DNA from 3 places in the Streptomyces spiramyceticus genome. Region 2 is predicted to be linked to each of the others. Evidence: riboswitches for the same ligand, from Rfam matches in the RefSeq annotation. Region 2 holds a riboswitch; each other region holds the start of a gene.
What was found. Region 2 has a riboswitch for cyclic di-AMP ahead of PXH83_RS01005 (C40 family peptidase). Riboswitches for the same ligand answer to the same signal wherever they lie in the genome.
Positions count from the first base shown of each region.

Region 1 (4,618 bases), on a different contig from region 2:
CGGTTCACGGCGTACGTACGCCCGGTGAACCCGGCGGCGAGCAGGTTCCGCAGGACCGTTCGGCCCACACCGCCCGGCGCGCGCCCGGCGCCGATCACGGCGACAGCGCCGGGGGCGAGGAGGCGCTGCACGGAGCGGGACTCGGCGCGCTGCTCGCGGGCGCGCTGGACGGCGAGGGAGCGGTCGGTCGGCTCCAGGTCGAATTCGAGGTGTACGACGCCGTCCTCGAAGCTGCGCTTCTGGGTGTAGCCCGCGTCCGTGAAGACCTTGATCATCTTGGCGTTGGCAGGCAGTACTTCCGCCACGAAGCGCCGGATGCCGCGCTCGCGGGCGACGGCGCCGATGTGTTCGAGGAGGGCGGAGGCAACGCCGCGGCCCTGGTGCGCGTCCTGGACGAGGAAGGCGACTTCCGCCTGGTCGGCGTCGGGGCCCGAGGCGGGGCGGCCCTGGGCGTTGATGCGGTCGTACCGGACGGTGGCGATGAACTCGCCGCCGACCGTGACGGCGAGCCCCACGCGGTCCACGTAGTCGTGGTGGGTGAAGCGGTGGACGTCCTTGTCCGAGAGGCGGGGGTACGGAGCGAAGAAGCGGTAGTACTTCGACTCGTCCGACACCTGCTCGTAGAAGCTGACCAGGCGCTGCGCGTCGGCGGCGGTGATCGGGCGGATCCGCGCCGTACCTCCGTCGCGCAGCACGACATCGGCTTCCCAGTGGGCCGGGTAGGCATGGCGCATGCGGTGATCCGGCTCGGTCTGCTCCTGCGGGGTCTGCTCCGGCGGGTGCTGCATGACGAAAGCCTACGGGGCGGGGTCGCGTCAGCGCGCCGGGCGAGGCAGGCTGGGGGCGGCCGGACGGCTGTGGAAAAGGGGCCGAAGGCGGGTCACCCGCCGACCGCCCGCCATGAGATAGTGGTCTAGACAACCGTTAGAACATGAAGGGCAACACCATGGTTGAGCGCCGCGTCACCGTCGGCTGGGCCGAGGGCCTGCACGCCCGGCCCGCCTCCATCTTCGTCCGCGCAGCGACCGCCTCGGGCGTCCCCGTGACGATCGCCAAGGCCGAAGGCAACCCGGTCAACGCCGCCTCCATGCTCGCGGTGCTCGGCCTGGGTGCGGCGGGTGGCGAAGAGATCGTGCTCGCCTCCGAGGCCGACGGCTCCGACGCCGCCCTCGACCGCCTGGCGAAGCTGGTCTCCGAGGGCCTGGACGAGCTTCCCGAGACCGTCTGAACCCTGGACGGGCGAATTCTTGAGAAGGAGCCGCATCCCCCGAATTCCTCGGGGGATGCGGCTCCTTCTTTTTGCGCGGCGCGATACGCCGAAGAATGCGGGCAGCGCGAATTGGCCCCCCGCCAATTCACCCTCTTTGTATACGGCGCACCTGTTAATGACGCCCACTCGCCGTGTTTACGGCATGTTGCGAAGTCCTCACACGCTCCCGGTCCCGGTCCGGCTGCCGCAACCGGTGCACCGCGACCGCCCGTTCGGCGTGCAGCGCCATGAGCGACCTGGCACGCTCCGCGTCACCGCGCGCCACGGCGTCGACGATCGCGCCGTGTTCGGCCCACGACTCGACGGGGCGTGCGTGCTGCTCGACGGCGTACATCCAGGCGATCTTGTGCCTGAGCTGGGTGAGCAGCGCCGTCAGGCCGGGGCTGCCGGAGGCCTGGGCGAGCGTCTCGTGGAACCAGCCGCCGAGTGAGCGCAGGTCCTCGCCCTCGCCCCGGCGGGCCCGCTCCTGCCCCAGCCTGACCAGCCCACGCAGCACCTTGAGGTGCGCCTCGGTGCGCCGCTGGGCGGCGCGGGCCGCGCTCAGCGGCTCCAGCAGCGTCCTGACCTCCAGGAGGTCGGCGGCCTCCTGCTCGGTCGGCTCGGCGACGCAGGCGCCGGCGTGCCGGCGGGTGGTGACGAACCCCTCGGATTCCAGGGTGCGCAGGGCTTCGCGCACCGGGACGCGCGAGACACCGTAACGACGCGCAAGCAGCTCTTCGGTGAGCCGGCTGCCGCGCTGGAAGACACCGGAGACGATGTCGTCACGGATCGCCGTGCATACCGATTGCGCGGGAATGCGCATGACCTGACCTCCGCCTTAATCCCCGCGAAACGCGGTCGATTGACGCTTGTTCAGCGACTCTATTGCAGAGGCGGGGAATTTCCGAAGGGAGGCCGGAATCCATGGATATCTTTTGGCCAAGCCGAAGGCCCCGGCGGGGAAGCCGGGGCCTTCGGGGAAAGCGGAGGTGCGTCGGACCGCGTCGTCGGAGTCGGGGTCAGATACTGACGCCGTGCGCGCGCAGGTACGCGGTCGGGTCCATGTCGGAGCCGTAGTCGGGCGTCGTACGGGCCTCGAAGTGCAGGTGCGGGCCGGTCGAGTTGCCGGTCGAACCCGAGAGGCCTATCTGCTGGCCGGTGGTGACGGCCTGGCCGACGGAGACGCGGATGGACGACAGGTGGCCGTACTGCGTGTACGTGCCGTCGTTCATCCTGATGACGATGTTGTTGCCGTACGCGCCGCCCCAGCCGGCCTCGACGACGGTGCCGCGGCCGACGGACACGACGGAACTGCCGGACGGTGCACGGAAGTCGACACCGGAGTGGCTGCCGGAGGACCAGAGCGAGCCGCCGGCGTTGTAGCCGGTGGTCACCACGGAACCGGCGATGGGAAGGGTGTAGCTGTTGAGGCGCTTGCGCTCGGCGGCGCGGGCGGCACGCTCCCTGGCCGCGCGCTCCTCCCGCTCCCTCTTGACCTTCGCCGCAGCGGCGGCCCTGGCCTTGCGCTCGGCCTCGGCCTTCCGCTCGGCCTCGGCCTTGCGGGCGGCCTCCGCCTTGACGGCGGCCTGTCGCTGGGACTCGGCCTGGGCCGCGATCTGGTCGGCGAGGGAGTCGCCGATGACGAGGGCCTGGGTCAGGCCGGTGTCCGCGACGGAGCGCGCCGCTTCGGCGCTGGTGTCGTCGTGGGCGGCGAGGGCGGGAGAGGCCAGGCCTCCGATGACGCCGGTCGTCGCGAGGGCGGCAACACCCGCCATGTTCGCGCTCTTGCGCGTCAGACGGCTCGGACGACGGTGCTTCCCGGTGGCACGGGTGAACGCCATGGAGTGGCTGATCCTTTCCTTCCTTCTCGCCTACCGGGTTAGCTGACGGGTTCGGAGCAGGAAGGTCTCCTACGGACCCCTCCGTACGTACGCGCACAGAGGCCGTCCGATTCACCCCAGGGACTGAATGGGTCCCCGGCTCCCCAGGCTCGCGCCTGACGGGGACTCGGCGATGACTGTCCGGCGCCGCGGATGCGGCGCATTGCTGACGAACAGCCGGACAGACGCTAAACGGGACATCTGTCAATCACCAAACAGACACGAGGTTTTGTAACGCACCCCACAGGCCAGACAGGCAACCTCCACAACAAAAGGGACATACAGGAAGGACCCCGGCGGCCTGTCGGTCACCGGGGTCCCTCTATTCCGTCCCCCTATGCCCCATTACAGGGGCATTTGGTGCGCGGCTTATCAGCCGGCCACCACCTTCACCTCGCCGATGCCGAGCGCCCTGACCGGCTCCTCGATCTGGGACGCGTCCCCGACGAGGATCGTGACCAGACGGTCGGCAGGGAAGGCGCTGACGGCCGCTGCGGTGGCCTCCACCGTGCCGGTCTCGACGAGGCGCGCGTACAGCTGGGCCTGGAAGTCGTCCGGCAGCTGCTGCTCGACCTGGTCGGCGAGCGTGCCGGCGACGGCCGCGGCCGTCTCGTACTTCAGCGGGGCGACGCCCACCAGGTTCTGTACGGCGACGTCGCGCTCGGCGTCGGTCAGGCCTTCCTCTGCGAGGGTGCGCAGCACCTTCCAGAGGTCCTCCAGCGCCGGACCCGTGGACTCGGTGTCCACGGAGCCGCTGATCGCGAGCATCGCGGCGCCCGGGGCCCCTTCCGGACCGGAGGGAGCGGCGGAGCGCAACACCTGGCCATAGGCGCGCACGCCGTACGTGTAGCCCTTCTCCTCGCGCAGGACACGGTCCAGGCGGGAGGTGAGCGTGCCGCCCAGGCAGTACGTACCGAGGACCTGGGCCGGCCAGACACGGTCGTGCCTGTCCGGGCCGGTGCGGCCGATGAGCAGCTGCGTCTGGACCGCGCCGGGGCGGTCGACGATGACCACGCGGCCCGTGTCGTCCGCCGTCACCACCGGGACGGGGCGGGGCTCGGCGGTGTTGCCCGTCCAGGCGCCCAGGGTGTCGGCCAGCACGGCATCGAGATCCGTGCCTTCGAGGTCGCCGACGACCACGGCGGTGGCGGTCGCGGGACGCACGTGCGCCTCGTAGAAGCCCCTCACTGCGGCGGAGTCGATACGCTCCACCGTCTCCTCCGAGCCCTGGCGCGGCCGCGACATGCGCGAACCGGCGGGGAAGAGCTCCTTGGAGAGCTGCTTGGCGGCCCGACGGGACGGGTTGGCCGTCTCGTGCGGGATCTCGTCGAGCCGGTTGCGCACCAGCCGGTCGATCTCGCTGTCCGCGAAGGCGGGCGCGCGCAGCGCGTCGGCGAGCAGGCCGAGCGCCTTGGGCAGCCGGGAGACCGGGACCTCCAGGGAGACCCGTACGCCGGGGTGATCGGCGTACGCGTCGAGCGTGGCGCCG
Region 1 covers NZ_JARBAX010000002.1:105,458-110,075, reverse strand. Annotated here, with positions in the region: gene PXH83_RS24205 (bifunctional acetate--CoA ligase family protein/GNAT family N-acetyltransferase) at 1-788, opposite strand, end outside; gene PXH83_RS24200 (HPr family phosphocarrier protein) at 947-1,228, shown strand; gene PXH83_RS24195 (GntR family transcriptional regulator) at 1,383-2,072, opposite strand; gene PXH83_RS24190 (M23 family metallopeptidase) at 2,269-3,090, opposite strand; cyclic di-AMP (ydaO/yuaA leader) riboswitch at 3,103-3,272, opposite strand; gene PXH83_RS24185 (M16 family metallopeptidase) at 3,502-4,618, opposite strand, start outside.
Region 1: it holds a riboswitch for cyclic di-AMP, as region 2 does, so the genes downstream of both, PXH83_RS24190 (M23 family metallopeptidase) here and PXH83_RS01005 (C40 family peptidase) in region 2, are expected to answer to the same signal.

Region 2 (4,618 bases):
CCCGAATTCACCGAACGCACCAGCACCGGAACCCGCACCCTCGACCCGTACTCCAAGCTACTGGAAGAGCGGATCGTGTTCCTGGGTACGGCACTCGACGACACCGCCGCCAATGATGTGATGGCGCAGTTCATGCACCTCGAACATGCCGCCCCCGACCGGGACATCTCGCTCTACATCAACTCCCCCGGCGGCTCGTTCACCGCCATGTCGGCGATCTACGACACGATCCAGTTCGTCACCTGCGACGTCGAGACCATCTGCCTGGGCCAGGCCGCGTCCTCGGCTGCCGTGCTGCTCGCGGCCGGCTCACCGGGCAAGCGCCTCGCGCTGCCGGGAGCGCGGGTGCTCCTCAGCCAGCCGTCCATCGACGAGCCCGTGCATGGGCAGCCGTCCGATCTGGAGATCGAGGCGCGCGAGCTGATGCGCATGAGGGAGCTGCTCGCCGAGCTGCTCGCGCGCCACACCGGGCAGAGCGGGGAGCGTGTCGACGCCGACATCGAGCGCGACAAGGTCTTCGACGCGGATGCGGCCCGGGCGTACGGCCTGGTGGACCACATCGTGCAGAGCCGCAAGGACACTTCCGCCTTCTCCGCCCCGAGGTGATCCCCGCATGCTGCTGCCCGAACTGCCGCCGCTGCCGGCCCTGACGCGCGCCGAGTGCGAGTTCATCGACCGCTATCTGGAAGTCGTCGATCTGGTGGGCCGGATCAATCCGGCGCACGGGGCCGACACTTACGGCGCTCTGCGCGCCGCACAGGCGCTCGTCGGCAAGGCCGCGGGACTGCGGGACGCGCTCACCGTGATGCACGAGCGGGGCGAGACCCGCCTCCATGCCGCCACCCTCGCCCGGGCACTGCGGGTGCTCGACGGTGAGCGGCGGGCGAGCCGGGTCACCGTGCCGCCCCGCGCCACGAGTTGACGGGGGTTCAGCCGACTGGCCCTGCCCAGTACGACACGCGACACCTCGAACGGCGTATCTACCGACTGCGCAGTCGTACTATCCGACTTGCGCATCGCGCCTACACAGATGGCGGAATGGGGCATTCCGTCCCTGGTACGAGGGTCGCCAGGCATCGACAACGATCGTCAAAAACACCCCTGTCCACCCGAACGGGTCAGTCGTGAGGAGCCTCACATACGCCCGTTTCTGCTCGGAAATCCGGGTATTCATGAGTCAAGATCCCTGGGACGACAAGCCCCCGCCACCTCGGCGGGGCGGTCCGGGCGGACGCTGAGTCCTGCCGCCGCTCCGGATGACTGGTCGACAGGAGTGCATCGGCAGGAGTGGAGGACCCAGGTAGGACGGGGTGACCGGACACGGTCGTCCCTTGGGGTGAAGCCGCGAAAGCGGCCGGGCATCTTCGCCTGTCCGAACCCGACAGGCCATCCTTCACAGGCGGCTGACGAAGGGTTGCGCATGACCGCGCACACGTATGTTCCGCACCGGCTCTCCCGGGCCGGGGCCGCCTCGGCTCTCACGCTCGTCGCCCTCGGCGGCACCATGCTGGTGCCGGGGGCCGCCACCGAGGCACATGCCGCGTCGCATTCGACGAAGGCGCTCAAGATTGCCGCATCGAAGAAGGGTGCCCCGTACATGCGCGGGGCAACGGGCCCGAACCGGTTCGACTGCTCGGGGCTGACGCTCTATTCGTTCAAGAAGGCCGGCAAGAGCCTGCCACGCACTGCGCAGTCCCAGTACAACAGGACGCGGCACATCTCCGCCTCCGGCAGGCAGCCCGGCGACCTCGTCTTCTTCCATTACGGTCGCAGCGTCTACCACGTGGGCATCTATGCGGGCAACGGCAAGATCTGGCACTCCCCGAAGACCGGCTCCCACGTGAAGCTGGAGAGGATCTGGTCCAATTCCGTGTGGTACGGCCGGGTGCGCTGATCTAAATCATGTGAACTGCCTGGCGGTGAAGGTAAGTTGACCACCATGACCTTCATGAATCCGGTATGTCACATCACCTTCGACGCCCACGACCCGTACGCCATCGCCGAGTTCTGGTCCGCGCTCACCGGTTACAAGGTGAGCAAGGAGGACGCTCCGGGCGACGACGAAGTGCTGATCGAATCGGATCAGCCCGGCGTCCCCGGACTGCTGTTCATCCGTGTCCCCGAGAGCAAGAGCGTCAAGAACCGCATACACCTCGACATCCAGCCGCCGAACGGCACGCGGGATGCCGAGGTGGAGCGGCTCGCGGAGCTCGGCGCGAAGATCATCAGCGATCAGCGCAATGCGGAGGGCCTCGGCTGGGTCGTCATGGCCGACCCCGAGGGCAATGAATTCTGTGTCGAGCGCAGCGCGATGGAGCGCGGCCTCGTCTGAGGAGGCCCTGGCAGCATGACCTGGGGCGACCCCGGCGGTGGTGTGCACGCCGCCGGGGTACGCCTGGCGTGGGTCATCACTGGCGGACCGTTACTGCTTGACCATTACGGCTTGACCGTCACTGCTTGACGGGGACGTTCCAGGGGAGCGCGATCCACACGGTCTTGCCACCCTCCTGCGTGGGCTGGACGCTCAGCCGGCCGCCGCACTCCAGGGTGAGACAGCGGATAATCACTATGCCGCGCCCGTTGTCCTGCTGAACGGCGGCGGGCAACCGTTTCGGCCACCGGGGGTGGCTGTCTGTGACGCCGATGCGCAACCTCTCGTCCCGGTCCAGCTGTACGTCCACGGTGAAGGTGGGCGACTGGCCGAAAGTGTGCTGGACGGCATTTGTTGCCAGCTCCGAAACGATAAGCCGAACGGTATCGGCGGCATCGGAGTCGGGGGGCATCCCCCACTCGCCGAGAATCTCGGCGACGTATCTCCGTGCCGCTGAGACCGAGGCCGGCTCGCTCGGCAGAGTGACGGATACTTCCTGGTGGTCTGCCATGGCGACGCTGTCCCTTTCCCACCGGGGCCGGACTCCGACTCGTAGCGGATTAACTTCGAGGGCGGCCTCGGATTGCTCCGCGCCAGAGTGCCACTCATGGTGCCGTCATAGTGGGCGAGACCCCAAGATATGCAGATATCTGTCGCTCGAAGCGGTGAACTCTGCTACGCAAGAACGTATTTGGGCGGCGCATTGGTGGGGCGCATATCAAGTCATGAAACAGCAGGTGAGGCAGTTACTCGCGGTGGCGAAAATGTCTCATGTCCGTTTACAGATCCTGCATTTCACCGCGCGCCACCACCATTATCTTCTCCCTTTCGAACATTGCTGATCCGAATGTGATTGTTCCCGACCACGGGCGCGGTCCGCAGGACGGTGGCCACCGCCTCCTCGATCTGCTGGTCCGTGAGGTCGGCCCTGGCGGTGAGCCTGAGGCGGGAGATCCCGTCCGGCACCGACGGGGGCCGGAAGCAGCCCACGGCCAGGCCCGCCTCGCGGCAGTCGGCGGCCCACCGCACCGCCGCCTCCGGTGAGGGCGCCAGGACCGACACCACGGCGGCGTCCGGGCGTACGGCGGACAGACCGGCGTCGGTCAGTCCCCGGTGCAACGAGACCGCGACGGTACGAGCGCGGGCGGCAAGCCCCGGCTCACGGCGCAGCAGCCGTGCGCTCGCCAGCGCCGCGCCGGCTGCGGCCGGTGCCAGACCCGTGTCGAAGATGAACGTACGTGCTGTGTTGACGAGGTGGTCGATGACCCGGGCCGGGCCGAGGACCGCTCCGCCCTGGCTGCCCAGGGACTTGGACAGGGTCAGCGTGGCGACGACACCGTCCGCACCGGCCAGGCCCGCCGCGTCCAGCGCGCCCCTGCCGCCGTCGCCGAGGACCCCGAGCCCGTGGGCGTCGTCGACGACGAGGGCCGCACCGTGGGCGCGGCAGGCCTCCGCCAGCTCCGGCAGCGGCGCCGCGTCGCCGTCGACCGAGAAGACCGAGTCGGTGACGGCGATCGCCCGCCCGTCGTGCGCGTCGAGCGTCTTGCGTACGGCGTCGGGGTCGGCGTGCGGCACGACCGCTGTGTCGGCGCGCGAGAGCCGGCAGCCGTCGACGATCGAGGCGTGGTTGAGGGCGTCGGAGACGATCAGGGAGCCGTGGCCGCTGAGCGCGGTGAGGGCGGCGAGGTTGGCGGCGTAACCGGAGGAGAGGACGAGTGCGGCCTCGAAGCCGCAGAAATCGGCCAGCTCCCGCTCCAGTTCGGCGTGCAGGTCGGTGCTGCCGGTGACGAGCCGCGAACCGGTGGCGCCCGCGCCCCAGCGGCGGGCCGCCTCGGCCGCGGCGGAGGTGACCTCGGGGCGGCGGGTGAGGCCGAGGTAGTCGTTGCTCGCCAGGTCGAGGACGGCGGACTCGGCGGGGCGCGGACGCAGCGTCCTGACGAGCCCGGCCCTGTCGCGCAGCCGTGCCTGCTCGTCGATCCAGTCGAACGGTCCCGGTCCCTGGGGCATGGATGAGTCCCTTTTGTAGGCAGCCCACAGACACTAGCCGGGCTCGTCCGAGGTCATGATGTGGCAATACCCACACCTCGATGGGCCGCTCTTGTGCATTTCCTCCTTGGCCACAGGTGGTGCGGTAGGCCAGGATCGGCGCCATGGACCTGCTGAACACGCTGGTGGACAAGGGGCTGCGGCGCGAACTGCCGACCCGCGAAGAGGCGCTCGCCGTACTGGCGACCTCCGACGACGAGC
Region 2 covers NZ_JARBAX010000001.1:263,495-268,112, forward strand. Annotated here, with positions in the region: gene PXH83_RS00995 (ATP-dependent Clp protease proteolytic subunit) at 1-606, shown strand, start outside; gene PXH83_RS01000 (hypothetical protein) at 614-922, shown strand; cyclic di-AMP (ydaO/yuaA leader) riboswitch at 1,256-1,417, shown strand; gene PXH83_RS01005 (C40 family peptidase) at 1,421-1,894, shown strand; gene PXH83_RS01010 (VOC family protein) at 1,940-2,332, shown strand; gene PXH83_RS01015 (ATP-binding protein) at 2,451-2,882, opposite strand; gene PXH83_RS01020 (8-amino-7-oxononanoate synthase) at 3,167-4,378, opposite strand; gene bioB (biotin synthase BioB) at 4,522-4,618, shown strand, end outside.

Region 3 (4,618 bases), on a different contig from region 2:
GCGACGGGCCGCGGACATCGGCGTCGAGCTGTTCGTGGTGGACGACGCGTGGTTCGGCGCGCGGGTCAGCGACCGGGCCGGGCTCGGCGACTGGACGCCGAACCGCGACCGATTCCCCGGCGGGCTGGGGCCGCTGGCCGACGAAGTGCACGGTCTCGGTATGCAGTTCGGGATCTGGGTCGAGCCCGAGATGGTCAATGCCGACAGCGATCTGTACCGGGCGCACCCCGACTGGGTGCAGCACCACCCGGGGCGCACCCGCACGGAGTTCCGTAACCAGCTCGTTCTCAATCTCGCCCGTGACGACGTCCAGGCGTACCTCTGGGACCAGCTCGACGGTCTCCTGTCGGCCGCGCCGGTCGACTATGTGAAGTGGGACTTCAACCGCTGTTTCACCGACGCGGGCTGGCCGGGCGAACCGTATCCGCAGAAGCTGTGGACCGCGCACGTGCACGCCCTGTACGGGCTGCTCGACCGGCTGCGGGCCGCGCACCCCACCATCGCCTTCGAGTCCTGCTCGGGCGGCGGCGGGCGGATCGACCTCGGGATTCTCTCCCGTACCGACCAGGTGTGGACCTCCGACAACACCGACCCGCTGGACCGGCTCGCCATCCAGCACGGCTTCAGCCAGCTGCACCCGGCGCGCGCGATGGCCGCATGGGTCACCGACAGCCCGAACACCCAGCTCAATGGGCGGGTCAGCTCGCTGCGCTTCCGCTTCGTGAGCGCGATGGCGGGCGTGCTCGGCATCGGCGGCGATCTGACCGAGTGGGGTGAGTGCGAGATCGCCGAGGCGCGCGAGTGGGTGGATCTCTACAAGGAGATCAGGCCGGTCGTGCAGCACGGCGAGATGCACCGGCTCCGTCCGCCGGACGGCGGCCTGAGCGCCGTCCAGTACACGCACGGGGACGACATCGTCGTCTTCGCCTGGCTCCAGGCCCAGCATTACGGCGAGCAGCAGCCGCCGCTGCGGCTGCGCGGGCTCGACCCGGCGGCGGCATACGCATGCCTGGACACGTCGGCCGTGCACCGCGGGGCCGTACTGCTCCACCGGGGTCTGCGCACGGCGCTGCGCGGTGATCTGGATGCTGCGGTCTTTCGGTTGCGGCGGGTGCGCGAATCGGGAGATACGTAGCAGTTCGGGATGTTGTTCTGCAGTTCGAACTAATTCGGGCAATTAGGCATAACTCCCCTTGCTGGTAAAGGGAATGGCGGGTCCGCTGGTGAGCAGGATCATATTTGTGACGGTGCGTGGCGAGGCGCCGAACGGAAATGCCTGGTCCTGGGCGGGGGTCCGAGATCCGTAATCCACAGAGTGTGACGGGAATTTCATGGTGAATTCCCGCAGGGCAATGCCTGAGTGAATGGAGTGGCTTGTCCGCGGGCGTCCTGTCGGCTTACGGTCACCGTCAATCCGGGTGGACCGCCTAATCCTGCCACCGCCCGGCAACCGCACTCACTCACTCACTCAAGCGTGGCAGGAGCGGGGGACCCAGGTAAGTACGCCGTTCATCCGGATCTGCACGCCGGTCCGGACCGGCTCGGGGTGAAGTCGCGCGAGAGCGCGGCCGGGCATCTCCAGCCCGAACCCGACAGCTCACCTCGTAGGCGACGGAGAGGAATTCGCCATGCCTGCAAAGGGTAAGCACCGCCGCCCGAGGTCGAACTCGATCACTCGCGGTTTTGTCGCCGCGGGCACGGGCGGAGCCGCACTCGCACTCCCGCTCATTGCCGCCACCGGCGCGAATGCCGCGGAGAAGGCCGCCCCGGCCGCCGCCTCCTCGCCCGTGACGCAGAAGGCTGCGGAGAAGGTCACCAAGAAGGCCGCGCAGGCAGCTGCGAAGAAGACCGGCACGAAGACCTACTCCGTCGTCTCCGGCGACTATCTGTCGAAGATCGCCGACCGGGAGAACGTGCGCGGCGGCTGGCAGAAGCTGTACGCCGACAACCGTGAGGTCGTCGGCGGCAACCCCTCGTTCATCCTTCCGGGCATGAAGCTCACCATCGGCGCCAAGGCGCCGGCCGAGGCCCCCGCCGCCCCCCAGGCCAAGGCCGAGGTCAAGCCCGAGGCCAAGCCGCAGGCCAAGGCGGCGGCCAAGCCCGAGACCAGCACCGTCACCGGCTCCGGCTTCTCCGCCCCGGTCCCCGCGGGCGTCACCACGCCGTACCGCGCCGCCGGTGGCAGCTGGTCCAGCGGCTACCACACGGGCGTCGACTTCGCCGCGTCGAGCGGCACGCCGGTCAAGGCCGTCAGCTCCGGCACCGTCGTCTCCGCCGGATGGGGCGGTGCGTACGGCAACGAGGTCGTCATCAAGCACGACGACGGCCGGTACTCGCAGTACGCCCACCTGTCCTCGCTGGCCGTCTCGTCCGGCCAGCGCGTCGGCGGCGGCATCCAGATCGGTCTCTCCGGCAGCACGGGCAACTCCACCGGCCCGCACCTGCACTTCGAGATCCGGACCGGCCCGGGCTACGGCTCGGACGTCGACCCGCTGGCCTACCTGCGCGGCAACGGCGTCTCCATCTGACGCACCCCGCCACTGCGGAATCCTCTCCGTACGCCCCTTTCCCTCCGCCGCAATTGGCGGAAGGAAAGGGGCGTACGTGCGTTTTCGGCGTATTCCGGATTGGGCGAATCTTGACCGGTGTCTTATCTCACGCCGCGTCAACCCCTCCCTACGGTGGCGTAGGTCACTTGCGCCAGTGAAGGATGTATCGACGTGGCAGACGATTCGAGATCATTCAGTGCAGGCACCATCGGGTCGTACGCGGCGATCGGCGACAGCTTCACCGAAGGAGTCGGCGACCCCGGACCCGACGGTGCGTTCATCGGCTGGGCCGACAGGCTGGCCGTACTCCTCGACGACCGCGTCCCCGAGCACACGTTCCGCTATGCCAACCTCGCCGTGCGCGGCCGCCTCCTCGACCAGATCGTGGAGGAACAGGTCCCGCGCGCCCGGGAACTGGCCCCCGATCTGGTGAGTTTCTGCGCGGGAGGCAACGACATCCTCCGGCCCGGCAGCGACCCCGACGACGTCGCCGAGCGCTTCGAGCGGGCCGTGGCCGACCTCACCAACGCCGTGGGCACCGTCATGGTGACCACCGGCTTCGACACGCGGGGCGTGCCCGTCCTGCGCCATCTGCGGGGCAAGATCGCGACGTACACGGCGCACGTACGGGCCGTCGCCGACCGCTACGACTGCCCGGTGCTCGACCTGTGGTCGCTCAAGTCCGTTCAGGACAGGCGCGCTTGGGACGGGGACCGGCTGCACCTCTCGCCCGAGGGGCACACACGCGTCGCGCTGCGCGCGGCACAGGTGCTCGGGCTCGACGTGCCGGCCGACCCGGACCAGGCATGGCCGCCGCAGGCACCGCGCGGCACGCTGGAGGCGCGCAAGGACAACATCCAGTGGGCGCGCGAGCACCTGGTGCCGTGGATCGGGCGGCGGCTGCGCGGCGAGTCGTCAGGCGATCACGTCGAGGCGAAGAGGCCCGACCTGCTGCCGCTCTGAATGCCCGACGGGTATGCGTTCGAGGACGCCGCCCGCGAAGGCGTCGTACAACGGCAGCGTCTCCAGGTGGACATAGCCGATGTGACAGTCGCAGACGGCGAGGGGGCATGCGCGCGGGCCCAGCGCCTGCCGGTACGAGCCGTCGTAGAGATTGCCGAGCTCTGAGCGGACGAAGTGGCAGCGGCGCACCGTGCCGTCGCCGTCCACCGAGATCACCGACTCGCCCGTACGGCAGGGCAGTCCGGCCGAGCGGTGCGGGTGGCGGCTGTACGGGAAGAGGGGGTCCAGGGCGGTCCAGCGGCCGGCTTCCTCGTCCGTATAGGTGCGGCCCTCGGCCGCGTTGACCCAGAGATACACCTCGTCGGGGAGGGCGGCGCGCAGCCGTCGCGCCTCGTCGAGGTGCTCGGGGAAGCCGACGACACCGACGCTGAAGCGCGCGCCCATCGCCGTCAGCTCGCGGCACTTGGCGAGGAAGCGGTCGTACGGGGTCTGGCCCGGATGGTAGGTGCACCACAGCGCGAGCGTGTCGAGGTCGGCCTGTGCGAGCCAGTCGGTGCGGCAGCTGAGGTTCGTCTGGATGGCGACGCGCGCGATGTGCGGCAGCCGGGACAGCTCGGTGAGCGCCTGGCGGTACCAGGAGCGGACCAGGCCCTCGCCCCAGGGGGTGAAGAGCACTGAGAGGCGGTCGCCGGTCTGCGCGGCGGCCCAGGCGGTGAAACGCTCCAGCGCGGCGCGGTCGGCGCGCAACTGCCCTGGGCTGTCGCGGCGCTTGGCGAAGGGGCAGTACGGACAGTCGTAGTCGCAGGAGGCGAGCGGGCCGCGGTAGAGAATTGTCAGGTCCATGGCGGGCTCATTTCAGTTCGTACGCGGCCATGGCGGCCCGTACGGAGTGGGAGAAGAGCTCGGGGCCGAGCGCGTCGGAATGCGCGAGGCCCTCGGGGGACAGGCGAAGCAGGCCGGGGTCTGCCGTGTCGTCGAGCCAGCCGCGCGCCGCGAAGCGGTCGAGCTCGGCGGGGAAGTCGTCGGCAGGCGCGGCGCCGAACCGGTCGGCGTACTCGGCCAGGGGCATTCCGTCTGCCTGCAGGAGCGACTGGAGCAGGTGGCGG
Region 3 covers NZ_JARBAX010000002.1:1,061,120-1,065,737, forward strand. Annotated here, with positions in the region: gene PXH83_RS28320 (alpha-galactosidase) at 1-1,135, shown strand, start outside; cyclic di-AMP (ydaO/yuaA leader) riboswitch at 1,456-1,626, shown strand; gene PXH83_RS28325 (LysM peptidoglycan-binding domain-containing M23 family metallopeptidase) at 1,629-2,528, shown strand; gene PXH83_RS28330 (SGNH/GDSL hydrolase family protein) at 2,721-3,512, shown strand; gene PXH83_RS28335 (STM4011 family radical SAM protein) at 3,465-4,355, opposite strand; gene PXH83_RS28340 (STM4012 family radical SAM protein) at 4,363-4,618, opposite strand, start outside.
Region 3: it holds a riboswitch for cyclic di-AMP, as region 2 does, so the genes downstream of both, PXH83_RS28325 (LysM peptidoglycan-binding domain-containing M23 family metallopeptidase) here and PXH83_RS01005 (C40 family peptidase) in region 2, are expected to answer to the same signal.